3 regions of the Aliikangiella maris genome follow, and region 3 is predicted to be linked to each of the others. Evidence: riboswitches for the same ligand, from Rfam matches in the RefSeq annotation. Region 3 holds a riboswitch; each other region holds the start of a gene.

Region 1 (10,398 bases), on a different contig from region 3:
CGCAACTTTGGCTGTGATGATATGTGGCATGGCCAAGAATACAATGTCTGCGCCATGTGCACATTCTTGCGGGCTAATGTCTTGCAGTTTGATGTGGTCATATCCGGGTAGATTACGGTGAACTTGACTAACCGAACTACCAATGTAATCTTTACTTGAAATTCTTAGTAATTCGACATCTTCACGTACCAGAATATGTCTTAGGATTTCTGCTGCGCCATAACCCGCGCCACCAATAATTGAAACTTTTACTTTACTCATGATTAAATTCCTACCTAAAGCTCGTTAATCGTAATGAAGCTTTGTTAAACTTCAGATGATTACTGCGTCAGAAAGTAATCGGTTTGAATGAATATGATTACTTGCCGTCATTCCCGCAGCCTTCGCTCCACCAAGAGTAATTTGATGTGAACCTATCAACAGGTAACTTATAATTGCTCAATTTAAATTACCGCTAAGAAAATAAGTTGAACAAATTGACAGTACCAAATTTGTGGACATGCTTTGACTATTTGATTTAACAAAACCACATAAGAGGAACTCAATTATTGAAAACCAATTAAGGTGGCTCAGCCTTACCGCTTAAGTATGGCAATGCCTTTCACATTCTACTCACTTTCTCAAGCAGAATTATGCCTAAAGCGCAAGCAAGTTGCCATGCTTATCAGAAAATTTAATCAAACTGCAAAAGAGTGTGCAGACAAACCATTAAAACGCTATGCTCAATAAATAAGGCTGCTCAATCATAACAATTGATTCGATGAGTCTTGTTGTGACTAAATTCACAAGTTGGCTAATTGATTATGTTAACCTTGCGATCAGAAATGAATCAGTACCATTCACTTGAGTTTGATTATAACTAGAGCTTTAACGGTTGGTTAAAGTATCACTTATTGTCACTGTTAATAGGCTAAACCGCAGGAAGGCTTGTGCTAATCAATTGATTACGATTGGGTTTTTATTGATTAGGATGTTTGCCTTGGCCCGTTACCATTAAAAGGTTGCTGATATTTTATCGCACAGTTGAGTTTCATACGCCCGATGGCCGGTTACGGTATAAAGTCAAACAAGGTGCTGTTACTTTTTAACTTTGTTCAAGTAGAAATAATATTATCATGTATTATTTCATCAACTTTGATTAAAATCATGCCTGCATTAATTAAGGTTATTCATTTAGATTAAATGGTAAGGAAGGCTATTAACATTTATATCTAAAATTTATTATTTGCATGACTATTTACATATATTAATTCTATTATTAAATTGAGAAACGTTGTGGATGGATTGTTTATATGCAGTTAGTACCGGTTTTAGAAATTCGTCACGGAAAATGTGTTCATACTTTGCCGAAAAAAAATTCAACTGAGCAGATTGTTAAAGAAAATCTTCTAGAAGTGGTTGAGCGTTTGGTAGACAGTGGGATAACCCGTTTTCATATTGTTGATGTTGATGCCATCGCATCTGGTGAGCCAGAAAATGTTGATCTGATTGAAAAAATAAAAATTCGTTACCCAACCATTCAGCTGCAATTAATTGGTGGTATCAATAGCGTTGATGCGGCCTTTGTATGGATTGATGCCGGGGTTGATTATCTGGTATTAAACAGTAAATCAGTTAAGCGCAAAAACTTGTTGGATGATATTTGTTTGAGCTTTCCTAACAAAGTATTAGTTGAGCTGGACTGCTGTCAGTTTAAACAACAAGGCGATGCTATTTTGGAATTATTGCAAAGACTGGATGAAGATGGTGTCGCTGGTATTGTTATGACGGATATCGGTGCGACAACGCAAATTGTAAAGCAAAATATTATTTCTATTTGTGATCTTATTCGCCACGTTGAGTTACCTATTTTTATTAACGGTGGCATTGAAAATACCCAAGATGTGGCATTTTATTTATCACCTGAAGTTGCCCGAGTTGATGGCATACTGATTAGTAAAGTGCTTTATTCAAATGCTTTTTCGCTTACCGATGCAAACGAGGTAATCAAAACTCATCAACTATCAACTGATTGAAATTTACTCAATTAATTTGTTTCGTTATCTTATTAACTTTATCGAATAAAACAAGCTGGTTATTGCGGATTGTTTAATCAATTATTTTTGCAAAATCAAACCAAAAAAGGAAAAGTGGCATTGAGTTTGATTGATGAGCATGCTGATTTGGCACCTTGATTGGCTACTTTGAATCAATGATTTGAGCCGGAGTTTTAAATCGGCAGTTTGACTCGAATGAATATTAGTGTAATCGTCTTAACTATTTTTTGACAGGTAAATTGATGGTTATTAATTTACCTGTCACATTATAATGCTTACCAGGAATGTGGCAGAGCTTTATGAATGATAATTTTATTATCTTCTTGAGAGATATACCCACCAGCACGCAAATCTTTTAAAATTCTCGCAACCATTTCTCGTGAGGCACCGACTCGGCTGGCAATATTTTGCTGAGTCAATTTCTCATTGATTACTCTGATACCATCAACTTCTTCTGAAAGGTTTAAAAAAGTTACAGCTATACGGCGGTAAACATCCATTAAGCCTAATTTTCTAATGGTTTCTGTTGCTTCAATCAAACGTGTTGATAAGTTTTCAATCAAATTGAGTGCAAACTCTGGATAGCAGGTTAGGCATCGTCTGAAATCCGTTTCGGGCATAATACCCAGTCGGGAATCTTCCAATGTGACAACTGATGCAGTGCGGGGAATTGATTTAATCAAGCCCAATTCACCAAAGAAATCTCCTGCTTCATGAATATTCACAATAATTTCTTTACCGCTATCATCATCCAGGTAAATTTTTACTCTACCCTCTAGCAAAAAATATAAGCTATGAGAGTCATCACCTTCCGTAACTATTTGGGTTTTCTTGGGGAAACTACGGCTATGAATATGCGATAAAATGTCTTCAACGGTATTTTTGTCTAAATTATTAAATAGCTCAAAATTTCTCAACTGTAACATTTAGGGGTCTCGTCACTTCAAAATTTGGGTATAGTGTACGCTAAAAAGCTGGATAATTTACTCAAAAGCATGTAAATATTACACAAAAAAAGAATAAAGTAATAACCAATTTGTGGATGTGTCTTAAATTATAATTATTACAAGCTCAAATTGGTTTTTTAAAATGTGAGTTCATCATTAGACATTACATATGTTTTGTCACCTACTAAGGAAATTGCTTGCGGTTTTTACAGAATTTATGGTACATCTTTTTCCTTTTATTCACTAGCCTGCTGCCTTATTCCGCTAGTGCTGAAGGGGTTCGAGAGTTTGCCAGTCAGAAGAATGTATATGTGACCGAATGGTCCAAATTAAAACATCGGGCTGAGTTGGGCGATCCAGAAGCATTATTTGTTTTAGGTAATTTCTATTTTGATCCACCTAAAGGTAATGGTTTTCGGCGTAACTATAAAAAAGCATCCGAGTTTTATTTTCAGGCAAGTTTACGAGATTATGCTGCAGCACAATATAATATCGCATTAATGCTGCACCAAGGACTTGGATTTAAAAAAGATATTCTTGAATCTTATGTGTGGTTTTTTCTTGCATCAACCAACACCAGTCCAGTGGCTAAACATATCAATACAAAAACTGGTGTTATTGTACAGCAACTCGAACAGCAACTTTCATCGACCGAATTGGTTGAAGCCAAAGAAAGAATTAAACACTACCAAAAAATCATTAAGTCCAAACGATTTCGTGATGCCAAAATGCCCGAGCATCACTAATTATCAAACCAGTTAAACATTAAATCTGTTTTGTATTAGTTGTTTGCCAATTAACGTTTAATCAGTTCACCAAGTCAGTTCAAAAATTATCGTTTAACGCCAGGTTTATGTAGTAAAACGATTAAAATATTAGCGCCTATTATTAATCCTGCCCCAATTATTTTATTACTGGTTAATGGCTCGTTTAAAAAGACAAAACTTAACACCACTGCAATTGGTACATAAGCATAATAAATAATGGCAGTGATATTCGTTGGCAGTTCTGTACTGGCTTTTATCCATAAGGTATGTGCAAGCAATGTACTGACTATCCCTAATACGGCTAAACTTAACCAGTCTGCACTGGATAAGTTAAAGTCAGCTTTTGGCAGCAACAAGAGGAATATAATCAAGGCGACAAAAAATTGCGCGAATGCGCGAATGTTGGTTTTTAAGTGTGGAATTTTCCGATTAATTAACGGCAAGCAGGCGTATAAAAAGCCACTGATAATGGCAAAAATAAATCCATTGGATTGCGTTGGCGCGAGACTTTCTGGTGGCGAGGTAATTAACATACCGGTAAAAGATAAGACAATTGCGAAAATGTCAGTAATATTGAGTTTCTGGCGGTTAATAATAAAATCGAGTATCAGCAAATGGACGCCAAAAGTTGCGACACCAATTGAAGCCAACGATGCACCAGCCTGTTTTATACCGGTAAAGTAAGTTAGCCAATGAGCAGCAAAAATGACCCCGAGTAAAATTAACCACATTATTTCCTTGGTCTTTAGCCTGATCTTTTGCTGTTGGAACAGTAATATGATGCCAATGCCTAGTGCGCCAATTGATAGGCGAATCAGACCTATGGTTATTTCATTGGCAGAAGTCCAACGAATAAGCACCGGTACAATACTCATTGAGAGCATGGCAATACTGGCGATTAGAAGCAAGCGGCGAAATGCGGGATTATTCTGCATACTGGATTTTCAATTGCTGATACAAAAGCGTAATCCGCTGAGTTAATCGGTTTCGTTGAGTGAATGCAAGTAGCAAAAAGTTATAGCGTGTACAAAAAATATTTTACTTGAGTTTCGCGATTATGAAAAAGTACTTAATTGACAAATAACATAATATAAAAGTCACTATGGTCAACCTACTTGAGCGTTAACCATAATGATTGTCGATAATAAATTCTGTATCTCATTTGCTGGCTGAAAACAACTATTCAGTGAAAGCTTTCTAAAGATTACTTACTGATTTTAAAATTTGTTCACCCCAACCAAGTAATTGATCGTTTTTAAAAACCAGTGGTGTGGTTTCATCAATAGTGGTGTCACCGTCGTCATGTTTGCGCTGAGTGCGGTAGTACAATATTCGATACTCATCATTGCCTTTGGTATAAGCTTCTGAAAACTCGGGCGCACCTAATTGATCTAAAACTGACTTTCGACTCGATTGCATAGGGAGCTGACTGATAATTTGTCGGTTTTCTCGTTGTCTTTCTTCCCAACTGGAATGGTGGCCGTCATCATCATAGCGTTCACCAACAATAATACATCCTGATAACGAAGAAATTAAAAATAAACTGGCTAATAGATGAGCAAAATATTTCATAAAGAAAACCTCCAAAAATTTATCATTATTACAGTGGAAAACAATTCAACAACTCTTTTCCTAAATCGACAGTAAAAGCAGAAATCGTGCCAATAAAAATAACTCAATTTCATATGAATTTGGGTCGATTTATAGAGTTTTTAGTGAGTTTGACTAATTTTAAGAGTAAAGCTGACTAAAAAGTAAGTAAAACTTGTATTTTTAGCCAATAGCTAAATAATGCCGACATCAACCCGCCACAAATATTTTTGCAAGATGCTTGTACAAATAAACGAAACACACTATATTGTGTTCTAAGTTAAATTGATTCATATATATAGTGTTGAAGTCGGTTTGACTAACGAAACAGGGGAAGTTGGTGAAATTCCAACACTGTCGCGCAACGGTGATAAGTTGATCGATTTTTTATGAGAAAAGTCCGTCATACTTTTAGTCCGATTACCTGTCATGTACTCTACTGCCTCGCGTCAAGGTTGGTTTGAAGTTGTTCTAAAGATCGTTTAGACAGAGACGGCTAAAAACTTATTTAGAAAAGCTAGTTAATTTAAAACAAGGTAGTTTAAAAATAAAAGCATCTTAAATAAGCGTATTTTAAGCAAGACCGTTTAGCAGAAAACTGTTTAATAAAAGCTGCGATCAGAATCTTTACAAACTTACAAACGCGAGCATTCATTCAAGTGAGGAATATATGCTCGAACAAACTGCGGAATGTGATTCAGATAAACAAACTGAATTAACCGCGCACTTAGCTAATAAAGAAAACGTTGTCAGTCAAGATAATAAGGCGACTTTTCTGTCGCCCACTCATAGTACCAATCAACGGCAAGATGATGTTTCTTATACAGTGATTCGGCGCAATGGTCAAAAAACACCATTTGACCGACAAAAAATTATTGTTGCAATGACCAAGGCATTTTTAGCTGTTGAAGGTAAAGAAGCGGTTGTCTCCAAACGTATTCACCAAATTGTCGAATCACTCGGAAAAGAAGTCTATAGCGCATTGATTCGGCGTATTCCTGCCAATGGTGTACTTCATATTGAGGACATTCAAGATCAGGTTGAATTAGCGCTAATGCGATCTGGTGAGCATAAAGTTGCGCGTGCTTATGTGCTTTATCGCGAAGCACATGCGAAAAAGCGGGGGAATGATTTAACAGCAGAAAATATATCCACTATTCCTGTCGTACACGTCATTGGTCTAGATGGACAGCAACAGCCCATTAATTGGGAAAACGTTTGTCATTTGGTTAATTGGGCTGTTCACAATATGACGGATGTCAGTGCTGAGCCAATATTAAAACAAACGGCAGAAAGTCTTTATGAAGGTATTCATTTAAAAGATCTCTATCAGTTGTTGTTACTGGCAGCACGAAACTTGATTGATCAAGAGCCAAATTATAGTCAGGTGGCGGCTAGATTACTGCTCGCACAGCTCTACACTCAAGCACATAATGGGCTTGGGTTAATGGATTTAAAAGGACTAGATTTATTACCGTTTGATGTTAAAAAGTTAACCGGTACATTAGTGGAGCCAGAGAGTTATAGAAATTATTTTGCAAGCTATATTCAGCAAGCTGCCAAGCTAAAACTATTAGATGAAGAATTGACCCGCTTCGACTTAAAAAAGCTTGCCGACGCATTGCAACCAGAAAGAGATTTACTGTTTAGTTATCTTGGTTTGCAAACACTATATGACCGATATTTTATTCACTCTGCGAGTGTGCGTCTTGAGTTACCTCAGGCTTTTTTTATGCGAGTTGCTATGGGATTAGCAATTAATGAAATTGATCGAGAAAGTAAAGCGATCGAATTTTACCAGTTGTTAAGCGCTTTTGATTTTATGAGTTCAACGCCAACACTGTTTAATTCGGGGACATTAAGACCTCAGCTTTCTTCCTGTTATCTCACCTCAGTGCCTGATGATTTATCCGATATTTATAGTGCACTTCGCGATAATGCCTTGTTGTCTAAGTATGCGGGAGGGCTGGGTAATGATTGGACGCAAGTTAGAGGGATGAATGCATTGATCAATGGTACAAATGGCCGATCACAAGGTGTAATTCCATTTTTAAAAGTTGCCAATGATAGCGCAATAGCTGTAAATCAAGGTGGGAAACGAAAAGGTGCGGTATGTGCTTACTTAGAAAGTTGGCACATCGATATTGAAGATTTTCTCGATTTAAGAAAAAACACTGGCGATGATCGACGACGTGCACATGATATGAATACGGCTAACTGGATACCTGATTTATTTATGGAAAGAGTCGTTGAGGAAGGTGACTGGACATTATTTTCTCCTGATGAAGTGCCCGATTTACATGAAAAATTTGGTAAAGAATTTCGTGATGCTTATTTAGGTTATGAACGGCAAGCAGAAACTGGTCAATTAAAAAATGTCAAAACAATAAAGGCCGTTGATCTGTGGCGCAAAATGTTGGGAATGCTTTTTGAAACGGGTCATCCTTGGATGACTTTTAAAGACCCATGCAATATACGATACACTAACCAGCATGTTGGTGTAGTACATAGTTCTAATCTTTGTACCGAAATCACTCTACATACGAATGAACAGGAAATTGCAGTCTGTAATTTAGGTTCAGTCAATTTGGCACAACACATTGACCATGGTGAGCTAAATATTGAAAAGCTGAAAAAGACCATTCGAACTGCAATGCGAATGTTAGATAATGTTATTGATTACAATTTCTATAGCGTTCCACAAGCTAGAGTATCTAATCTTAAACATCGGCCCGTCGGATTAGGAATCATGGGCTTTCAAGATGCATTGTTTCAAAAGAATCTTGCTTATGCCAGTCAACAAGCGGTTGACTTTGCCGATGCTTCGATGGAAATAATTAGTTATTTAGCGATAGAAGCATCTAGTGATTTAGCTGTTGAGCGTGGTGCTTATGCTACTTATCAAGGCTCATTGTGGAGTCAGGGAGTTTTACCTATTGATTCGATTAAAAATCTACAAGCCGAGCGTGGTAATTATTTTGATCAAGATACATCTACAACACTCAACTGGGACTCACTGAGAAAAAAAATACAGATGCAAGGAATGCGTAACAGTAATTGTTTGGCAATCGCACCTACAGCAACCATTTCAAATATTTGTGGAGTGTCTCAGTCTATTGAGCCCACGTATCAAAACTTGTATGTGAAATCGAATTTGTCAGGCGAATTTAGCTTGACCAATCCATACCTGGTTAAAGCACTCAAAGCGTTAAAAATTTGGGATTCGGTCATGGTGAATGACTTAAAATACTTTGACGGTTCACTACAGTCAATTGAGCGGATACCCGATGAAGTAAAAAGCTTATTTGCTACCGCATTTGAAATTGACTCGCGATGGTTAATTGAAGCCGCTTCGCGTCGACAAAAATGGCTCGATCAGGCACAAAGCCTAAATTTATATTTAGCCGAAGCATCAGGTAAAAAACTGGATCAACTTTATAAACTGGCTTGGGTACGGGGTCTTAAAACGACCTATTATTTACGTTCACTCGGCGCGACCCAAATTGAGAAAACATCGATTGATAAGCGTCATACTAAGTCTCAAGTTGTAACCAGTGCAGTCTGTTCTATTCTTGAACCCGATTGTGAAGCTTGCCAATAACTTATAAAGGAGAATTAACATGTTAAACTGGGATGATCCCATTGCCGGGTTTCAACTGAATCAAAATGTTTTGCAAATGCAAGATGATAATTTAAATGCCCGTGATACAGCGGATGATGTTATATCAAATAATATTGTTAGCGAAACGGTATCAGAAAAAAAACAACCACAAGCAGTCTCCGTTGGTGATAAAAAAATAGTCAATGGCCAAGGGGATATTAATCAATTAGCCCCTTTCAAGTATCCTTGGGCGTGGAATTTTTTCTTGAATGCAAATAAAAACCACTGGACCCCGCTTGATATTAATATGACAAAAGACGTTCAAGACTATCACCATAAATTAACTATTGAAGAAAAACACTTATATGAAAATGTGCTAGCTTATTTAACCACTTCAGATATTTTAGCCATGCGCAATATTGGGTTAGCCGTTATGGAAAAAATGACTGCCCCAGAATTGCAAATTTATCAGGCTAGACAAGTTTATGAAGAAGCACTACATACCTGGACTTATCAACATTGCATTGAGTCAATTGGAATAGAGCAAAATGAAATATACAATCGATATCGGGTTGTTCCACAGATTTATCAAAAAATTCAGTTAGCGAATGAATATTTAGATAGTGTTTTAAAATTTGATAGTGATTTAAGTGTTCGTGATAATCTTGAAGACTTTGTCTATTCGTATCTATTTTTTGCTGGTGTATTTGAAGGTTGCTGGTTTTACAATGGTTTTAGTCCAATCTTTGCCTTACAGCGTCGTGGATTAATGACCGCAACGGCCGAACAACTTCAATATATTATGCGAGATGAAGTTTTGCACTGTGCATTTGGTATTCGTGTGGTTAATGAAATTGTTAAAGAAGAAAATATTATCTTTGATGAAAGTCGCTTGTCGAAAATGTGGTCACAATGCGAGGCGGCCGAAATCGATTATGCTAACTATATCTTGCCGGAGCCTATATTAGGTTACTCTGCTAATGATCATATTGAGCATTTTCGCTTTATTGCTAATCGTCGGGCAAAGCAGCTGAATATTTCTGCTCCTTTTCCTGGTGCAAAAAATCGTCTTGCATGGTTAGATGAGCAAGCAAATACGCGTAAAGAAAAAAATTTTTTCGAAACTCGAGTAACTGAATATCAAACCGGTGCTGCATTATCTTGGGAGTGATGCCTTTATGTTTAGCAGCGGAATAAATTCACATTAAAGAAAAGTGTTTTTATTATTGGCTCAATGGGTGTAATATTATGTGCTAAAATTGAGCCAGTTATAAATACAATCTATGTCAAATAAAATTTTACTTGGAGTGATTGGTAATCCTATTAAACACAGCCTTTCTCCACAAATTCACCAACAGTTTGCCGAGCAGTTTGGGCATGTCATTGACTATCAAAAATATCTGGTTGAAGCTGAAAACTTAACAAGCTTTATTGAAAATTTTTTTACCCAGGGCGGA
Region 2 (10,398 bases), on a different contig from region 3:
ACTGTTGTTGCAGATACAGGTGACTTTAATGCCATTGCAGATTTCGCCCCAGAAGACGCAACCACTAATCCTTCGTTACTATTAAAAGCCGCCGTTCTACCAGATTATGATGAAACGGTAAACGCAGCTATTCAGTATGCCAAGCAACAGTCTACTGAAAAATCACAGCAAATTATCGAAGCTGCTGATTATTTAAGTGTTTTAATCGGCCAAAAAATTCTTTCACTCATACCGGGAAAAGTTTCCACTGAAGTAGACGCAAGACTCTCTTTTAACACCGAACAAACGGTAGAGAAAGCGCAGAAACTGATCGAACTTTATGACACACTTGGAATTGATAAGTCGAGAATATTAATTAAGATTGCCTCAACCTGGGAAGGAATTCGTGCTGCTGAAATTTTAGAAAAACAAGGTATTCACTGTAACTTAACTTTGCTATTTAGTTTTGCTCAGGCCAGAGCCTGCGCTGAAGCGGGTGTCTATTTAATTTCACCATTTGTTGGACGAATACTTGATTGGTACAAAAAAGCGACCGGCAAATCAGACTATAGTGCAACAGAAGATCCAGGCGTTAAGTCAGTTACACAAATCTACCAATATTATAAGCAAATGAATTACCCAACTATTGTTATGGGTGCCAGTTTTCGTAATATTGGTGAGATATTAGCGTTAGCCGGGTGTGATAGACTTACCATTAGCCCTGCGCTTATGAACGAGTTGACCACCAGTAATGCCGCTGTCGTACGCCAATTAACCCCTAAGACTGAGCATCAAAATAGACCAGCACAACTGTCAGAAAGTGAGTTTCGTTGGTTAATGAATGAAGATGCAATGGCAACAGAAAAAACCGCAGAAGGGATTCGGCAATTTGCAGCAGATCAAATCAAACTAGAAGCATTAATTGCCGAAAAGCTCTAACCGAATAATTAAAAAAATTAATCCAATAATTGACTTATCGATAAATTTTTTTTGAATAGTGAGCATTATTACTCAAAGATGTTCGGCAAACCGTCAATCAGTTAACAGACGAGTTTGCCAACAATTTTCTATTAATAATTTTCTATTAATAATATTTATTCTATTATGCCTGCTCAGTAAAATGAGAGTGGATACACAACCATTGACCATTCTCTTTGACAAAAATGCGGGTTGATTTTCCTCTTGAAGTAAAGCGTTGATTATTCATATACCCTGAGTCACTCCAATAGTAGGTAATCCATGCAGTATCACCACGAATAATTACTTCAGGATGGTGCATCATCGTGCGTACATTTTTGGCTCTTTTCAAATAATCTCCAATATCAACTTTCTCATTACTTTTACCTTTACGCAAATAGGCATCTCCTTCACCAAATAGCGTATAGTCTTTATGAAAATACTTTATATAGTTATCAAGATCTCCTTGTTCGACGGCTTTCCACATCGAAAAAATATTATCAATGATAATTTGCTTATCATTTTCATACTGATTATTTTTAGAAAAAACTGACGATGAAAAAAATAAAAAAAAGAAAACCAAGCCTAAAAATTGCGTTAATTTTGCCACGTTATTATCCCGTTATTTTAAAGTCAATTTAACTATCATATTGCAGAAAGCAACAAAATAACAGACGTAATTATTGTAATTAAATAGCAACGTTTGTGGTTTAAGCAGGAAAAATTGTTGCCTCATCTCCCGTTTTCCAAGGTTGATATTTTGACATAACCGAAGTAAATATTGGTGATTTTAAAATATCAAACAGCCATTGGTTCAATTTTACATATTGACTATCTTTAAACCAATCAATGTTGACATAAGCAAACTGTCTGATAAAAGGCGCTATCATTATATCGGCTAAAGAAAGTTGGTCATCTATAATATATGCATGTTGTGCTAAGCTATTTTCGAGTTTTATCAAGAACACTTCAGCCTGTTGTCGATAAAAGCTTTCGGATGCCTCAGGAAAGCGTACTGCATACTTATATTTATCTAGCCAAGATTTAAACACGGTATCGTTTTGTTCAATCCACTGTTGTATTTTATTTTGTTGTTTTTGAGATTTTGAATAAAACAACGACTCATCTTTGACTTGTTGTAAAGCCCACAGAATAATCTGGTAACTTTCATCGATTACTTCACCACTCCCCAATAGCAAAACAGGAACGGTGCCTTTGGGTGAAACAGCCATCATTTGTGGTGGTTTGTTTTTTAACACAACCTCTCGCAGCTCAACTGGTATGTGGCAATAAAATAAAACCATACGTGTTCGTATTGCATAAGGGCAACGACGAAATGAGTATAAAACAGGGAGTTGCTCCATATAGCGAATCAATTATTTTATTATTGTTGATTAGTTATTATAAATAGTAATTTTCTGTGTTGTCAGATAAAGCCTGAAAATGCAAGGTATACCAGCTTTTAGAATAAAACAATGACAGTTAAGATAATTAATAAAAACACTGCGAGCATTGATTTTAAACAAACCATAAAATCATCAAATTGGTTCATTATGATTCTCCTGATTTAATAGAGAAACACGAGCCCCCCATGCAGCAAAAATCAAACGGTTGTAAAATAATTGAGCGAGTAAAAAAACTCGTTCAATATAATTACTCGTTCAATCAAACTCAAAGCTCATATTGTTAAAGTAAATATAACGCTTGAGTTTTAATACAGCATTACTACAGGACACCCCGCCTGAAAAATAAGTTAGCCAAAGGCCGGTCTCCGGACTTAGAATCGTTCAATAAAAATACATGATGATTTATTAGCAAAAATGCCCTATTCTCTTAAAAAGAGCAATCTAGGGAGGTTAAGCCTTGCAATAATTTACAAGTATTTCCTGTAATCACCTGTTATCTATTGAATAGATTACATCACCGTTGCGGGGACAGTGCTGGATTTAACACCAGCTTCCCGATTATCTGTGTCATTTGAGTAACTGTTTAGCCAAAACAATTTAGCCAATTACCATGCAGCCAAAAACTAACAACTATATATCGCAATTAAAGTATTTGATGACTTTAATACGCACCTTTAATTAGTGTTAGTTAAATCTACGTCTATTAGAATTCAATCTATTTAAAGTTCAACAAATCAAATCCAGCCGCTTGACTTACCTAGCTCAATTTTACCTAGCTTGACTTAATTTTACTTGAGTAAAATCCATCTAATACTCAATGACACTAGCACCTGAGACTGATTCTTATTTTACCATACACTATGTGTCGTAAAAATAACAAAACCCGAAATATTCAACGGTAGTACCAGTAAAAATTACCAAATTTACTTTTAAGTACCGCACAAAATTAGAACTTGTATAAGTTAACCAATCCTCTAAAATGGGTATTTTTACCATACTCAAGTCATAAATATTCAACATTGATTAATACTGGAGTTTGCAATGAAAAACCGACAATATCTGCACTTTCTTTTCATCTGTTTTCTATTGGTAACACCAGAGACTTATGCCGATGATTTACAAAAAGCAAACAAGGCATACGAGCAACAAGAATATGAAACAGCATTTGAACTTTATACATTGCTTGCTGAACAAGGCAATGTGACAGCACAGGCCAAATTGGGCCTAATGTATTATTGGGGTTGGGGAACAAATCCAAGCAATTCGTTAACCTATCAATGGTCTTTAAAGGCAGCCAAGCAAAATGAACCGCTAGCACAGCAAACAATGGGCTTTTTGTACGAAGAAGGAATTTTTGTAAACCAGAATACACGCCGTGCGGCGGAGTGGTATCAACAGTCTGCGGCGCAAAACCACTATCCCGCTATGGCACGTCTAGCAAATATTTATTATCAAGGAAAAGACATCCCTAAAAATCTCAAACTAGCTCTAAAATACGCCAAACAAGCCGCTGAAGCTAACAATGCTTTTGCTCAATATATGTTAGGCGTAATATACCAAAGCGATATGCAGAATTATCAAAAAGCCCAACAATGGTTTTTAAAATCAATAAAAAATGGTTATGCCGACGCGGCTAATGCACTAGGTATTTTATACAACAATGGCCTGGGCCAGGCTAAAGACAGAAAGCGTGCTTATTATTGGTTTAAAATTGCTGACGAAAGAGGCTCGAAAGAAGGTCTAACCAATCGCTTAAATATAAGAGTTGATTTAGAACATGAAGATATATTAAGACTGGAACAGGAAGCTCACGAATGGCTGAAAAAAAATCCAATTGAAAAGACAGCAAAAATTTAAAACTAAAAAAGAGAGAATCAGCAAGCTTTAATTTTGTGATGTAGCTTGATTCAGTGTTTTGATAATATTTTTTTATACCTCTAGTGTTTGACAACTATGCTTTATTTTAGCAACTGAATCGATTAATGCTTTTCGATTCAGTTGTATTTAATTGCTGCAATCCTTCCGATAACTATTGAAAAAGTAAAATAACCGTAAAATTAATTATCGTAACTTCTCAGCGAACTAAAAAATAACCCTGCACCACCAGCCATCAATACAATTAATACAATCATATCAAACGCGCTCATTGGTGCCAGTGTCATACGGATATTAACGATAATGCCAACAATAAGAGCAATCAGACTAAATCCTGATAAAACCCAACCTAATGGATTTTTACTATTCCAAAAAATCATAACAATACCAATAATAAACGGAATAAAAATCATCCCGCCGGTAATACCGTAGCCATTCCCAACAGCGTATAAGTGTGTACCAAACCCAAATCCGTGTGAAAATGCTCCAGTTGTCACAATCACTTTGGATAAAAACAAATAGGTCCCTACACACATCATTAGTAAACCACTTAAATATCGACCAACACCACCAGTTGTTCCGCCTGCCCCTTTTGGTTTTTCCACTTCTTGCTACCTTTGTCGTCTATTGATCTGCTAAATTAATCAGTTTATTTGTTACTGCGGCTTTAATGGCAATTTTATCATCTGGATCGATGCCAAACTCATCACCCAACTTTTGATAATCTTCGTTAGTTAATGTTACTGTTAATCTCGGTCTAACCTTTTTCTGCTTAAAATCCAGACCTAGAATTTTACGAATATAGTCAGATGGTTTGAGTTTATTTTCGGCAGATTCAGTTTGAATAAAATGATAAATTGACTCACTCACATCAAAAGCAACCTGAGTAGCTTTGGCAGCTTCAGCTTGTTTATCCCATTTTTGATTAATTTTCGTCACTTTAAACTTTTCCAAACAATGACTGAATATCGGCAATAGGTCTTGATATACCTAAAAAGACTTCAGTTGTTCCGTCTTCCCATACTTCAATTGAAACAAAAAATTTATCATCTTTAGAGCTTAAAGTAACCCCTTCGAATGGCTCGGCATCTTTTTCTTCATAAGATGGCATAGCGTTTTTTCTAAAATCCCGCCGATAAAAATAACCTTTATACCAACCACCTTGTTGAAAATAACTGGGGGCTATCCAACGTTCATAACCAGCAGTATCTCCAATAACCTCTATCGTTTCTCGACAAACATCTTCATCAAACACCTGACTGAATGTGTCGATATCAAATAAGTGTTCAACTTCATCACGTTCTATGGGTAAAGTAAAATTAATATACTTTTCACCATCATCATCTTCAATTGTCATATGAACGGCAAAACTGTCATCCCCTTTTAGGACAAACTCAGTTTCCCTTTCGCGTTGGTATTCATAGGTATTAATCGCAGAAACCTGAAAAGTCTTACCGCGTACTTGCTCGGGTAAACCAAAAGAGTCTACCATTTCCAGCATATCATCAATTTGTAATTGTGCTGGATCACTCAGTGCTCGTGTCTCAGACTTATCTTTTCCAAACCATTTACTGAACATATTTATTCTCAGATTAAGTGCAGGTGAGTCACCTCACCCGCCAGATAGTAATTACTTGTTTTTAAGTCTTGCTAAAATATCATTCGCTTTTGATTTAGTGTCGCCAATTCCGGCAGCAGCTAATCGATCTTTTAGCGCCTGATCAGTATTTTCAGCATTTAATTCTTCGGAAGCTTTGATTTTATCTTCCATTCTTTGCTGACGATCTTTAATACGATTTAAAGATTCTCTGGCAGCTGTCGATTTAGATACACCAGAAGAAAGCGATGAGTTCACTGAAACTCTAGCTTTTTGTACACTCTCTGTGGTTTTAACAACTGACAGTTCACGACGGTGCTCTTGAATAGATTTCTCAGCCTTTTTAATTTGATCTTTCAAACTAATAACGCTAGCTTTGTAGTTATCTAACACAGGTTGCAGATCGGCAATTTCATTTTCATATTCTGCAATTTTTTCTGCCACTTCCAGCGCTAATGCTTCATCACCTTTTTCGAGCGCTTGAGAAGCAAATCCTTCGTGCTCTGCAACTCGCTCTTTAAGCGCATTAATTTGACGAGCCGTTTTTGACTGGTCGGCCATGACATCAGTTAATGAATCCTTAGCTTTGGCAATAGCATTTTCTTGATCAACAATTTCTTGCTCTAAAATTCTTAACGCATTAGCATCAACAATACTTTCGCCCACTTCTCGAGCACCACCACGAATTGCTGTTACTAGTTTTTTTAAAATACTCATATTTACTCTCCTGGGCTTATTAAACTTTATTACTTTAAAAACTCTTCCAATGCATCCAAGGCTTCAAGTGAATTTTCAGCCTGGGTAACCAGTTCGTGTGCGATATTTTCAACAATGGTATTAACTCCCATCGCACCAAACAAAATATATTGCTCATCAATCATGCCAAAAGAACTCAGTGGAACATTGACTGTTAAACGCAGCAACATTGCATTTAGCTCATTCTCTAATTCAGCTTTGATTTCACTTTTGGTAAACAAATTGGTAACACATAAAATTTGCTCATCCGTTGCGGTTACAAATATTGGCAATTCATCAAACCCTTCAACTGTAACTTGCAAAACAGAGATTTCCCCTGATTCTCCCTTTTGAATTGGAAGTACATCCAATGCAAAACCATCTTGAACTAACCCGCTTAGTTGAGTAGCCAAATCTTTTAAAGACATGGTTGAAAGACCCTCTTTGTTATGACATAAAATGTCTTGTGTGAGTTAACGATAATAAAGCCGACATAAAATGTCAAGCCCAGTTTGTAAATTTTTTTAAATTCTACTCATTATTACCCGGTGCGAAAACACCAATATCACGTTGCCAGGCAGCCGTATGGTAGTCATATATAACACCACTTCCTAAAAAGTTTACCTTGATTACGTCAATATCTTGATAAAACCCCGCAGGCATAGCAAACGCACCAGTCAGTAAATCAGTCGTTACATAATTACTTTTTACAGGCAGCGCTTTGACCTCTGCGATACGCGCCGAAACTGGTCGTCCCGCCTTGCTGGCAATGGTCCAGCCCCATTCACCAAAGGTCGGCACATTTTGTCGATATTGCTCCACATGTAAGAAACCTGCTTGTTTTACGGTTTTTGCAATACTGATATAAGCATTTTTAGCATGAAAAGGTGAAGTCGATTGAACGACCATTATCCCATCCTGGCTCACTAATTGCCTTACCCGTGCATAAAAGTAGTCGGAATAGAGTTTGTTTAAATCAGGATGGCTAGGATCGGGTAAATCAATAATAACGGCATCAAACCGTTGTTGTTTTTCGAGCAACCGTTCAACTTCAATAAAAGCGTCACCAAAAATCACATCAACCCGAGGATCCTCAAATGCTTGTCGATTGAGCGTCATTAATTTAGCCCGTAAAGCGTTGACTTGTTCGGTATGGTGAACCGCATATTTTTGAGAAAACAGTTCAACCAGTCCTTCATCCAAATCAACCAGTGTTACCTGCTCTGGTTGCCAGTTTAAAACATCTCGCAGTGCCAGTCCGTCTCCACCACCGATAATTAAAACCTTTTCATGACGGGCAGATGCCAGCATTGCTGGATAAACCAGCATCGCATGATAAATGGACTCATCCAAACTGCTAAACTGTAGTCGACCATTTAAATATAAATCAACAATCGGTTTTCTATCGGTACCAATATAGCGCTGAGTAAAAGTAATACTTTGAAAACGGGTTTGAGTCTGATAAAGCACTTTATCGCGATAGAGTACATTTGAAAAATCACTCATCCAGCGATTACCACTTTCAATAACCACACCAATAATTAGCAACATCATAATATGGCAAGCAATCAGCAATCGCGCCCATTTAACACTCGACCAATAACGAATGAGAAAAATACTCCCCGCAACTACATTCAACAATGCGGTTGCCGCTGCAGCCATGGTAATATCAATGGTTAATAAATATTTTACCCAAATCACAGCCCCAATTCCGGCACCAATATAGTCAGCACCATAAATTGTACCTACATTATTTTGCAAATGGCGCCCGTAAATTTCTTCTCGAATTTTAGCAATTAACGGGATTTCCATTCCAATGAGCAACCCCAGCAAAAATCCAAACCAGTATGGCAAAGTGCGGCTGAGCATCTTAAGTTGTTCGAACAAGCCACCACTAAAAACCGTATCCGGCGGCATATTATAAATATCGGCGACCAGTCCAGGCAGTCTATCGGTGAGAGCAATAATGGCTGCAATAATCAAGACACTGCACGCCCCTAAAAACGCAACCAGTAGCTCCAGCCAGGCAAAAGCAGAAAAAGGTAATTTGAACCACTTGGCACACCATGCACCGATTCCCATAGCAACGATCATTAAACCAATCATTGCATAAATGGTGCTTTCCATAATACCGAGCACTCGACCTGCGTAATGAGATAACAAATATTCGTAAATTAGCCCACAGGCAGCTAATATCATCATTATGCCAAGCAAAACGATATCGTGACCGAGTAGTCTCCAACGTTTTGCCTGGATAGAAAAGTTCATACTAAATTAATGCGGTTACAACCAGCCCCGTTGCAATAAAGATCGCGCCTTCAACAGCCGCTATACCAATGTTCCCTTGGCGATCGACTTCTTCAGCAACATCGACTCCATTTAGCACAATTTTGCGCATTAGCATAACAATAATGGCGTAAGCTGGTGCAAACAGTAGTGCTAGTCCCGACCATTTAGCGGCTGACAGCCAAGCGTTTTGAAAGTCAAATACCACAACATTCGACGCAGCTGTAACTGCCAATGCAATACCAATAATAAATGCTGCATAACGCAGTGCTAACGCGGTATTTCCTTGTAATATTGCCCCTTGCAAATTAGTACCTTGCTCTCGATTGCGCATTTTAAAAAGCTGCATGCGATACATTGAAGCAATTATCAACACTACTTGTGACAGGAAAAAAGCGGCAACCAAAATAGGAATAATGTTAAATTCAGAGTTAGGTATCCAAATCATTGCGGAGCGGACAACTAAACCAACAGCGAGCATATGACCGACATCTAAAAGCGCACAGGCCAGATTATCTTTTGCCAATTCGCCATGAATATCCACTTGCCGTAATACCAGCTTGTCTTGTAAAAGGCGTCCTGCCAATACCAATGCCAATCCCAGAATGCCAAATACAATCATGGCGGTGACTTCTTCGACAAGCGAATCAGCAAAATCACCTGAGGCAACCCCAGTTAACATTATCCCGACAGCCAGAATACCGCCACCAAGACTTGTACCAAAAGCTGCATTATTTTTATCAACTAATTCCGCCTGAGACTGAACACTTGAGAGGATGCCTTTTAAAAACTTCAAGCTAATCAGCAATCCAACGAACACTAACAGGTCGAGAGAAAATGCCTGTAAGTTCCAAATTTGTAATTGATCTAAGTTCATTTAACTGATCCTTTTATTTTATTTTCCGCGGCTAGGTCCGCGGCTGGTTCTCGACTGCGCTCGACGTCCAGAACTGGATGCCGATCGGCGGAATGTTGAAGCTTTACGAAAACTCCCGGAAGATGGTCTGCTTTGACTGGCTTTACTCAAGCCAACCGCACCAGTTCGCTTTTTAGCATAGGGACTGGAAAAACGTTTCCCCTGCTGGGAAAAAGTCTTTTGAGTACGCGCTTCAATTTGGTTTTGCTTGTTAAAAACAGATGGTTTGGTATATCGATTACGTCCATAGTCATGGTAATAAGAATAGGGTCGATTGCTTCCCCAAGTGGAGTAGTTGTAGCGACGCCCTCCCATTAAATCAGAAATTAATGCATAAGCACCATACCACTCCCAAAAACTCATGCCATTGCTACCAGTTACCCATTGTCCGTATTGCGGATTACCAATCAATTGTGCACCATTGCCCAAATTTGATTGACGGTTACTTGAAGCCTCTTGCTCTCGGCTAATTGATTGCACTCTAGGCAACTTACCGTTTGAAGCATCGGCTAATACATTAATTGGATCAGACAGTGCATCACTGAACATTGCAGGGTTGGCAGCTTCATTGAGTAATTCTAATTCTTGCAGATTTTTTTCAAGTTGCTCAACCGACTCACCCGAATACAGCTTTACCGTATTCAGTC
Region 3 (10,398 bases):
ATTGATGCATCAGGTCTTGCCTGTTGGTATTGTCACTTCAGCTGCTGGCAGTCTATTCTTTTTTGTGATCTTAAAACATCGTAGTCAGTCAGACAGCGTCGATTAGTTAGTCGAGACTTGCTTTTTTAAGCATGATTTTAAAGAGAAACTTTGAGATAAGTTTTTGTGAGAATTTTTTGTAAAAGCTTTTGGTGAGAGTGTATTGTGAAAGCTTATTGTTGGAACATTTTGAGAGTTATTTAATATGTTTGATATTTCTTCACTCGACAGTACTAATCGTCAATCAATTCAGCAGTTTATTGATAATAAAACAAAACCGTTAGGTGCGCTGGGTGAATTAGAAGCTTTGGCGGTCAAGCTGGCCATGATAACCGGCCCCAAGAAAATTCATTTACAGCAACCGGTAATGCTGGTTTTTGCGGGCGATCATGGTATCGCAGAAGAAGGAATCAGTATTGCGCCTTCGACAGTTACTGCGCAAATGGTACAAAATTTTTTAAGTGGCGGTGCTGCAATTAATTGTTTTTGCCAAAGCAGTCAAATGCAGTTGGAAATTATTGATGCGGGTATTTTACAGCCAATTAGTCATCCTGAATTAACTGTACAATCACTGGGACGCGGTACAAAAAACTTTATCCATGAACCTGCAATGAGTTTGCAGTCGGTGCAAAAAGGGATCTCGCTTGGTGCAGAAATTATTTATCGGCATGTTAGCCAAGGAAGTAATGTTTTTGGATTTGGCGAAATGGGGATTGGAAATACTTCTGCCGCTGCAGCGTTGATGAGCGCGATTACTCAACTACCTGTAGAAGAGTGTGTGGGCCGCGGCACCGGCATTAGTGATGTGGTATATACGAAAAAATTGCAACTGATTCAATCGGCTTTGTTGAAACATCACAATCGCCTAACCGATATCAAAAGCATTTTGGCAACTTTGGGTGGATTTGAAATTGTACAAACGGTTGGAGCGATGCTGGCAGCCGCAGAATGTCAAAGTATTATTCTGGTAGATGGATTTATCTCTTCAACGGCGGCACTTGTGGCTTGTGAAATTGTGCCTGCGGCAAAAGATTATATGATCTTTTGTCATCAGTCGAATGAGTCAGGACATCAAAAATTATTATCTTTTATGCAAGTAAAGCCGCTGCTTAAACTTGAGCTTCGACTTGGTGAGGGCACTGGTGCCGCGCTAGCTTATCCCTTACTAAAAGCCGCGCAGGCTTTTTACAACGACATGGCCAGTTTTGAAAGTGCTGGGGTGCAGTCAGTATGACCGGAATTAAAGCACAACTGAATTTGTTTTATATTGCGCTGGGCTTTTTTACGCGTATACCCATGCCACAAAACATCGACTTTGATCAGCAAAAGCTCAATCAGGCTAGTCGCTATTTTCCCTTGGTTGGCTGGCTGATTGGTATTATTTGTGCGTTGAGTTATTGGTTGTTTTTACCGCTTTTCTCAAATTCAATTGCCATTTTGCTGAGTATGTTAGTGAGTATTTTATTAACGGGTTGCTTTCATGAAGATGGTTTGGCGGATACTTGTGATGGATTAGGTGGGGGTTGGACAAGTGAGAAAAAACTCAGCATTATGAAAGATTCTCGACTAGGAACCTATGGTGCTGTGGCCATTTGGTTTGCTTTAAGTTTAAAGTGGGCAATTTTAATTCAAATTGAGCAGACCTGGTTGGCATTTTTGGTTGCTCATCCCTTAAGTCGAACGGTAGCTAATGGTATGATCTACTATCTGCCATACGTTTCAGATACTGACACCAGTAAAGCAAAACCGTTGGCAGAAAAAATGAATAAGCGCAATTGGCATATCAGTATTGCAATTGGAGCTGGCAGCCTGCTACTGATTCCTGACCTGATTATTAAAATGTTATTACTGCTTATCGCATTAGCGATTGGTATTTCGATATATCTCAAAAAACAAATTGGCGGTTTTACCGGTGACACTTTGGGGGCGACTCAACAATTGAGTGAATTGACAATTTATATGGTGCTTTTATCGGCACAGGTGAATGTTTAAATGCTGCACTTGGTAATAGGTGGCGCTCGCTCGGGAAAGAGCCGATTTGCAGAGCAAATAGTCAACGAGATTTCCTTTACGCCTTCGCCCGAGGTGTTATATGTTGCTACCGCAACCGCGGGAGATGATGAGATGAAACAGCGAATTAAACATCATCAACAGAGTCGCCCTGCCCATTGGCAGTTAATTGAAGAGCCGCTCGATTTATCTCAAATTATAACTAAACATAACAAAAAAAATCAGGTTTTACTCATTGAGTGCATGACCTTGTATTTGAGTAACTGGCTTTGCTGTGGCGAAATTGCACAATGGTCATTACAAAAAGCGGCATTTCTCGAGGCGATTGAAAATTCTCAAGCAACGATTGTGATTGTATCGAATGAAGTGGGGAGTGGCATTGTGCCAATGGGAGAGTTGAATCGTCAATTTGTCGATGAGGCTGGCTGGCTTAATCAGGCTCTGGCTTCTCTTGCTGAATCTGTTTCACTGGTTGTTGCTGGTTGCGCTATAAATCTGAAATCTCAAAACAAATTCAAGGATAGTTAATCGATGATTTGCACCGATGTATTTTTTGTTCGTCATGGTGAACCAGTGCTGAAAAAAACACTACTGGGATTTACTGACTCACCACTCAATCAGTTAGGCTGGGCGCAAATGGAAACGAATATTAAACCGATTTCTGGCATTGATCTTGTCATTTCCAGTCCGCTGATTCGCTGTGCTGATTTTGCTCAGCGTTATGCTAAAAAAAATAAAGTTGCTTTAGAAATTGATGCTCGTTGGAAAGAATGTTTTTTTGGTGACTGGGATGGTGAAACCTACGATTTTTTATATGAAAATTATCCTGATGAGTTGAATAATTTTTTTAATCAACCAGCGAAATTTATGCCGCCAAAAGGTGAGCCTTTGTGGGATTTTTGCCATCGTGTTGAGCGAGTGATGGAAAAAATGTTACTCACTCATATGGGAAAAAATATTCTGGTATTTACTCATGCAGGCGTTATTCGAACACTCATTGCCTGGTGTTTGAATATTGATTATGAATCAGGCATCCAGTTTAAACGATTTGCGTTAGATTATGGCAGTATTACCCATATTCGTTTTTATCATGATAAAAAAATAATTCCGCAAATCATGTTAATGAATTATCGTCGCGAAGTTCCTGAAATACCCACCAGTCATGAGCGACATTACGAATGTGTCGGGCTGCCTTAAAGTTTTATTAGGTTAATTAATCAGGTTTGGAATCAATAAATGAGCGATGTATTTAACGGCAGAAGCCTGATGATTCAGGGGACTACATCTGATGCCGGAAAAAGTATTTGTGTGGCTGGTTTATGCCGAGTCTTTAAACGACACGGAATTAATGTTGCACCATTTAAGCCTCAAAATATGGCACTAAATAGTGCGGTCACCCCTTGTGGTGGAGAAATAGGTCGAGCGCAAGCATTACAGGCCATTGCCTGTGGATTACCTTTATCGACTGACTTTAATCCGGTTTTATTAAAGCCAAGTAGTGATATGAAGTCGCAAGTAATCATTCATGGTAAAGCCGTTTCACAACTTGATGCCAATACTTTTGGTGATATCAAACAACTGGCGTTTGCCAAAGTTTTACAGTCATACCAAAAGCTACTGCAACAATATGATGTTGTTTTAGTTGAAGGCGCGGGTAGTCCTGCCGAAATTAATTTACGCCAAAATGATATTGCCAATATGGGATTTGCTGAGGCGGTTGATTGTCCAGTTATTTTAATTAGTGACATTGACAGAGGGGGCGTATTTGCCCACTTAACGGGTACTGTTAACTTGCTGTCTGCATCAGAGCAAGCACGTATTAAGGGCTTTATTATTAATAAATTTCGTGGGCGTTTGTCGTTACTGCAAAGTGGTTTAGATTGGTTAGAAAATTACACACACAAAACTTTATTCGGTGTGCTGCCTTATCTGCAATCTTTGAAACTGGATGCCGAGGATGCCATTGATGTGGAGTCAGTGACTGAAGATAGCCAACTAAAAGTAAAAGTACCGGTTATTCCACGAATCAGCAATCATACTGATTTTGAGCCATTAAAATGGCACCCTAAAATCCAATTTGAATTTGTGCCTGCAGGTCAGTCTTTAATGGGCGCTGATTTGATTATTTTACCCGGCAGCAAAAGTGTTAGAAATGATTTAAGTTATTTGCGTGAACAAGGTTGGGAAACCGAAATAAAAAAACATTTGCGTTATGGTGGTAAACTGCTGGGAATTTGTGGAGGCTTTCAAATGTTAGGTCAGTCAATTAACGATCCGGATGGTATTGAAAGTCAAGCCGGGTCAACTCCTGGATTGAATTTATTGGCATTTTCGACGACATTAATGCCGCACAAGCAACTCAAACAAGTTCAAGGTAATATGAATTTAAATCATTCTGCGCCAGTTTCAGGGTATGAAATTCATTGTGGTGTATCGCGGGGGCCTGCATTAAATAGACCCTTTGCCAAAGTTGCTGAATATCATGGTGAAACCTATACCGATGGTGTTATTAGTGAAGATAAACAAATTATGGGAACCTATTTACATGGACTGTTTGAGAAGAAAGATAGTCTGCAAAGCATTTTGTATTGGGCAGCCGAACAACAGATTGTCTGTGAAGACTGGCAAGATGTCAGAGAGTCCGAATTAGATCGATTGGCGGATGTATTTGAAGCGCATTTAAATATTGAGGCTATTTTGCAAATTGCAATGTCAAATAAACGTTAATCGAATTTTCAAACCTTACTGAAATAAACCAGATTGAATTAAACCAATTTAAATTAACTTAAGAGAAATAACTAATGGATGCACAAGAAAAGCATAAAATTAAATCCCAAAAAATGAAAGAAAAAGTTGATGCCCGAGTTGCTCAAGCACAAATTGAAAAAGGGCTTTTATTGGTCATTACCGGCAATGGTAAAGGTAAATCAACTTCGGGATTTGGCACTGTTGTTCGTTGTGTTGGGCATGGTTATAAAGCAGCGGTTGTGCAGTTTATTAAAGGTAAGTGGGAAAGTGGTGAGCGTAATTTACTTGAGCAATATGGTGTGCCATTTGCGGTGATGGGAACGGGGTTTACCTGGAACACACAAGATAGGGCTGGCGATATTGAAGCGGCAACCCGCGTTTGGCAACAAGCAAAAGCGTTTTTAGCCGATCCGCAATATCACTTGGTATTACTTGATGAGTTAACTTATATGCTCGGTTATGACTATCTAGATAAAGAAGAGGTTTTATCGGCATTAAAAAATCGTCCAGAAAATCAGTCAGTGATTGTAACCGGTCGAGGCGCGATTCGTGAATTAAGAGATATGGCTGATACCGTCAGTGAAATTAAAGAAGAAAAGCATGCTTTTAAAGCGGGTATAAAAGCGCGTAAAGGAGTCGACTGGTGAGTCTTAAACGATTTGGGTTTGCATGTTTTTTATACTGTGTTGGGGTTGTTTCAATTTCCTGTCATGGAGAATCCAAAAGCCTTTCTGATAAGGTACACGAGAAAGCTGGCGAGCAAGCGTTGAATCAGTCTTCACCCAAAAAGGTTGAACGAATTATTGCGCTTTCACCACATTCAGTTGAAATGTTATTTGCCATAGGTGCTGGTGACAAGATAGTCGGTACGGTTGAATATGCCGACTATCCAAAGGCAGCGCAAAATATTTTGCGTATTGGTAGTTATGCCGGAGTACAAATTGAGCAAGTGGTAAAGCTAAAACCTGATTTGATTATTGCCTGGAAAGGCGGAAACAAATTAAGTGATTTAAGAAAACTGGCATCGCTCGGATTTAATATTTTTTATACGCACCCTAAGCAAATAGATGGCATTTTCATTGATATGAAATTATTGGGTGAAAAAATTGGTCATCAGCAACAGGCTGCCCAAGTCATCAATAAAATAAAAAAACAATATCAGCAAATTACGGAAAAATATGCTGAAAAAAGACCGGTTAAAGTTTTTTATCAGCTTTGGCATGACCCTCTACGTACCGTTGGCCCGGGAAGCTGGGTTGAGTCGTTGCTTGAAGATTGTCATGGTCAAAATGTTTTTTCAGATGCTGAAAATGAATATCCGGTAATTGATTTTGAAAGTATTTTAGCTCGAGACCCTGAAGTGATTATTGTCCCTCATCACTCTGGAAATGTGGGCGCTAAAAAACAAATTTGGCAAAACTGGAAGAATATACAGGCGATTAAAAATGATCATTTCACGGTGATTGATGGTGATTTACTGCACCGTTTCGGGCCGCGGGCTGTTGAAGGCTTAGCCCAGCTATGTCATGCCATTGATCAGGCTCGTTAGTTGATGGGTATCTCGCCTATTTAAAAATAAAAAGGTTATTGAAAATGAAAAGAATTGTCGTTAAATGTTTAATTATTATCAACATTTAGTGTCACAAGGATAGAATGATTAAGTAAAAGGAATTTTTGGTTGATTAAGCGGCTTATCGAACGATAGCCATCTTCGGAAGTCAGTGAGATTCTGACGCTGCCCCCGCAACGGTAATGTTTGAAAATTGAGTTGAGGTAGAGTGATGCTCGACCGATTAAATTTTTAGCTAAGCCCGATACAAGCTTAATCCATTTTTTAGGGTGAGGAATAAACCTCAAATTTTTAAGTAGCGCGGCGGGCGTTACTGTTATACGGGTAAACAGAGAATGAAAAAACAATTTTTACTGCGAGCAACCGTTCTGGCAATCGCATCTTCCGGGAGTCTAGCAACAATTGCTGATGACGCTGTAGAGAGTCAATCACAGGATGAAAAAATCGTTGTTACTGCCAATCGAATCCAGCAAGATATTAATGACACTTTAACTGATGTTGAAATTATTACTCGTGCTGATATCGAAAAAATTCAACCTCGCTCGTTAATTGATTTATTGGTTAATGTATCTGGACTTGATTCGGTTCAAAAAGGGGGACATGCCCAAGATTCATCTTTATTTGTGCGTGGAGCCAATTCAAATCAAGTGCTGGTATTAATTGATGGCGTACGTGTCGGTTCTGCCACCTTGGGCGAAAAATCAATTTCTAATATACCAATGGCACAAGTCGAACGGGTTGAAATTGTCAAAGGTCCGCGCGCGGCCATTTGGGGAAGTGATGCAATTGGTGGTGTCATTCAAATATTTACTCGTCGCTATTTATCGAGTGAATCCCGTATAGGTGTTACTATGGGGAGTAATGACTCAGCCGAAGTTGATGTTGCACTAGGTTTTGGTGATGAGACGCTTAATAACACCGTGACTTACAGCCACAAAAAATCAGATGGCTTTGATGTGCGTATTGATGATGAAAATGATGATGACGGTTTTAAAAACGATTCAATTGCAATGCGCGGTAGTTATCAAAAAAGTGAGCATCACACATTTGATTGGGTTGCGCAGGTTGATAAAGGCCAATATGATTTTGATACCAGTTATTTGGGGAATCAATCGCATTATAAAAATCATTTTTGGAATTTAAGATATCTTTATCATACTAACGAATGGAATCATCAATTGGCCTGGTCGGTTAATCGAGATAGATTTTACTCGGTTGGTAATGGGGTAACGCGAGCTACTGCTGGTAACTATGAAACACGCCGTGAACAATATAACTATTTAACCCGCCATCAGATCAATCAAGAGTTTTCATTTAGCGGCGGTATTGAATGGCTATTAGATGATATTCGGCATACAACCAGTGACTATGCGTTAAAACAGCGAGAGTCGAAAAGTGCGCAAATAGGCTTTAACTATATTGGTGAGCTATGGTTGGCTGATTTAGCGGTACGTTATGATGATATTCAGCGAGTTAATAGTGAAACCAGTGTGAATTTTGGCATCGGTTTTCGCATCGCCGATAACCATTTGCTTAGCATCAATTACGCCGAAGGCTTTAAAGCGCCTACTTTTAATGATTTATATTATCCTTACGGGGGTAATCCTGAATTGAATTTTGAGCTATCTGACAATATCGAACTGGTATATAAAGGCGATATTTTCGGTGGACGCTTAACGGTTAGTGTTTATGAGTCAGAAATTGAAAATTTGATTCAGTGGACACCCGATAGTGAAGGCGCGTGGACACCACAAAATGTTGGGGAAGCTGAAATTTCTGGTGTTGATTTGACCTATAAATTAACACACGGGAATTGGTCACATCAATTGACTGCCAGTCACACAAAAGCAGAAAATACCACTACCAAGCAACAATTATTAAGACGAGCTAAAGAACAGGCGGGTTATCAGTTGAGTTATGCTGAGCAACAGTTGGATTGGTTTGCACAAATTCAATATGTTGGCGAACGTCCTGATAATGATTTCCAGACCTATAGTCCGATGATGCTTGACAGCTATGTTCGCCTGAATTTAGGGGTTGCTTATGAATTGAATACTAATTGGAAATTCCAGTTAAAAGTCAATGATGCATTAGATGAAGCGCCTACTCAGGTATCGGGATATTATCCGGTTGAACGCGAGTTTTATTTTACTGTGAGCTATCAAACGAATTAGTGATTATTGCTGATCGTTTTTGCTTTTTGTTTGTGCTTTAAACTTAGAGCCTTGCCAATTTGATAGTTGGTAGGGTTCTAGGGGATGTTAAATCTAATCAAATTAAAACCGGTAATACCGCTGAAAGGTTTATTGTGAAAATCATTCTTGCGCGCCACGGCGAAACTCAATGGAATAAACTTAAGAAACTTCAAGGACGGCTCGATAGCCCATTGACGGATGAAGGGATTTTGCAAGCCCATTCGCTGGCAGAAAAATTAAAAACAGCTCAGGTAAAGTTAATTATTTCATCTCCGCTAAAACGGGCTGAACATACCGCACAGATCTGTGAAAAAGTTCTTAATGTTGAACGACAACTTGATGCTCAATTAGTTGAGCGGGATTTCGGTTTGTGGCAGGCTGAGTATTTTTCGGAATTAAAAAGTGAAAAATATTTTACAGATGTTTTTTACAAGGTTAATCATCAGGGACCGCCTGATGGAGAAACTGGAATTGCTTGTGCGCAAAGAATTCAACAAGCGTTACTCAACATTGCAAGAACGCAATTGAATGGTATAAAAAGTCATCTGCCTTTATCTAATCGAAGATTGTCTAATCAATTGCAATCTAACGAATTGCCTGTAGAGGGTTGCCTGTTAGTGATTACACATGGAGATGCAATTCGTTGTTTACTTTCTCTGTTAAGCGTACAAGGTCAGGTTGATGCTTATAGCCAGTATGGTAATGGAAAAACTTTTCCATTGTATTATCATGCTGAACTTGATGAGCTTCAAGTTTTGGTTGAATAAAAGCGAGCTTCAACTTGAATGATTGGTTATTAACAAGCCTGGTTTTAATCGGTGCATATGCGATCGACCGTTTGTTTGGTGAACCGGGACGATTTCACCCATTAGTCGGCTTTGGCAATCTTGCTGCACGACTTGAGCGGCAACTGAATAAAAACTTATTTTCTGTACAAACTAGTCGCTTGTTTGGCGCACTGGCATGGGGAGTGATGGTTTTGCCTTTACCTCTAGGTCTTTGGTGGTGGCAAAACCATTGGTTAGGGTGGCCTAATATGGTCGTATGGTGCGATTTATTTCTCGTTTATATTTGTCTGGGTAATCAGAGTCTACGGCAGCATGCATACGCAATTTATCAGCCTTTAACAACGGGGGATATTCAATCAGCTCGCCAAGCTGTACAAATGATAGTGAGTCGGCGTACTGATAGCATGGATGAGTCTCAAATCAATCGTGCCACGGTTGAATCGGTTTTAGAAAATGGTCATGATGCGGTAATTGCCACTTTATTTTGGTACATGATTGGTGGTGCGCCTTTGGTGGTTTTACATCGTCTGGTCAATACTTTAGATGCCATGTGGGGTTATAAAAACGCACGATTTACTCACTTTGGTTGGCTGGCAGCAAAATCTGATGACTGGTTAGGATGGCTGTCGGCAAAAGTGACCGGTGTTTTGTATTGGTTGAGCCAATCCTGGCATCCTCCCTTGGGATGGCAAATGTTAAAAACAGCACTTTATCAAAGTCGTCAATATAAAAGTTTAAATGGTGGTTGGGTGATGGCCATAGGTGCGTTTGTGCTTCAGATAAAACTGGGTGGAAAGGCGCAGTACGAACAACAATGGTTTGTTTCGGTTGAGCTCGGCGAAGGGGAGCCACCAACCGCTCAACACATTGTGCGTGCGGTTAGCTTGGTCAATCGCGCCTTTATGCTTTTCGTTAGCGGGATAGCAATTATTGGCATGATAGAATGGATAGCTGCCAGATAGTGCCTATCAAATCATTGTTTTTATGCTAAATAATGTAATCAGTTATTTTTTAGTAAGTCTGTTTTTAAGTAAGTCCGTTTGTAAGT

Evidence for each region. A riboswitch is a leader RNA that binds a small molecule or an ion and turns the genes downstream of it on or off. The one in region 3 is predicted to bind cobalamin.
Region 1: another riboswitch for cobalamin. It lies ahead of ABVT42_RS15820 (ribonucleoside-diphosphate reductase subunit alpha); the one in region 3 lies ahead of ABVT42_RS14055 (TonB-dependent receptor domain-containing protein).
Region 2: another riboswitch for cobalamin. It lies ahead of ABVT42_RS07565 (glutathione S-transferase); the one in region 3 lies ahead of ABVT42_RS14055 (TonB-dependent receptor domain-containing protein).

Annotation. Positions count from the first base shown of each region.
Region 1 covers NZ_JBFDAH010000019.1:47,180-57,577, reverse strand. The annotation lists gene argC (N-acetyl-gamma-glutamyl-phosphate reductase) at 1-261, opposite strand, end outside; gene ABVT42_RS15845 (HisA/HisF-related TIM barrel protein) at 1,293-2,015, shown strand; gene ABVT42_RS15840 (Crp/Fnr family transcriptional regulator) at 2,312-2,962, opposite strand; gene ABVT42_RS15835 (tetratricopeptide repeat protein) at 3,181-3,729, shown strand; gene ABVT42_RS15830 (DMT family transporter) at 3,816-4,685, opposite strand; gene ABVT42_RS15825 (DUF3192 domain-containing protein) at 4,948-5,322, opposite strand; cobalamin riboswitch at 5,623-5,786, shown strand; gene ABVT42_RS15820 (ribonucleoside-diphosphate reductase subunit alpha) at 6,011-8,941, shown strand; gene ABVT42_RS15815 (ribonucleotide-diphosphate reductase subunit beta) at 8,961-10,112, shown strand; gene aroE (shikimate dehydrogenase) at 10,225-10,398, shown strand, end outside.
Region 2 covers NZ_JBFDAH010000006.1:179,495-189,892, forward strand. The annotation lists gene tal (transaldolase) at 1-918, shown strand, start outside; gene ABVT42_RS07560 (YybH family protein) at 1,082-1,546, opposite strand; gene ABVT42_RS07565 (glutathione S-transferase) at 1,647-2,300, opposite strand; cobalamin riboswitch at 2,682-2,942, opposite strand; gene ABVT42_RS07570 (tetratricopeptide repeat protein) at 3,384-4,199, shown strand; gene ABVT42_RS07575 (hypothetical protein) at 4,400-4,822, opposite strand; gene ABVT42_RS07580 (hypothetical protein) at 4,842-5,156, opposite strand; gene ABVT42_RS07585 (hypothetical protein) at 5,158-5,796, opposite strand; gene ABVT42_RS07590 (PspA/IM30 family protein) at 5,848-6,531, opposite strand; gene ABVT42_RS07595 (DUF2170 family protein) at 6,561-6,977, opposite strand; gene ABVT42_RS07600 (polyamine aminopropyltransferase) at 7,081-8,817, opposite strand; gene ABVT42_RS07605 (DUF350 domain-containing protein) at 8,819-9,712, opposite strand; gene ABVT42_RS07610 (hypothetical protein) at 9,731-10,398, opposite strand, start outside.
Region 3 covers NZ_JBFDAH010000015.1:54,911-65,308, reverse strand. The annotation lists gene ABVT42_RS14095 (FecCD family ABC transporter permease) at 1-106, shown strand, start outside; gene cobT (nicotinate-nucleotide--dimethylbenzimidazole phosphoribosyltransferase) at 245-1,273, shown strand; gene ABVT42_RS14085 (adenosylcobinamide-GDP ribazoletransferase) at 1,270-2,031, shown strand; gene cobU (bifunctional adenosylcobinamide kinase/adenosylcobinamide-phosphate guanylyltransferase) at 2,032-2,577, shown strand; gene ABVT42_RS14075 (histidine phosphatase family protein) at 2,581-3,246, shown strand; gene ABVT42_RS14070 (cobyric acid synthase) at 3,286-4,776, shown strand; gene cobO (cob(I)yrinic acid a,c-diamide adenosyltransferase) at 4,851-5,444, shown strand; gene ABVT42_RS14060 (cobalamin-binding protein) at 5,441-6,346, shown strand; cobalamin riboswitch at 6,465-6,637, shown strand; gene ABVT42_RS14055 (TonB-dependent receptor domain-containing protein) at 6,703-8,541, shown strand; gene ABVT42_RS14050 (histidine phosphatase family protein) at 8,676-9,329, shown strand; gene cbiB (adenosylcobinamide-phosphate synthase CbiB) at 9,344-10,312, shown strand.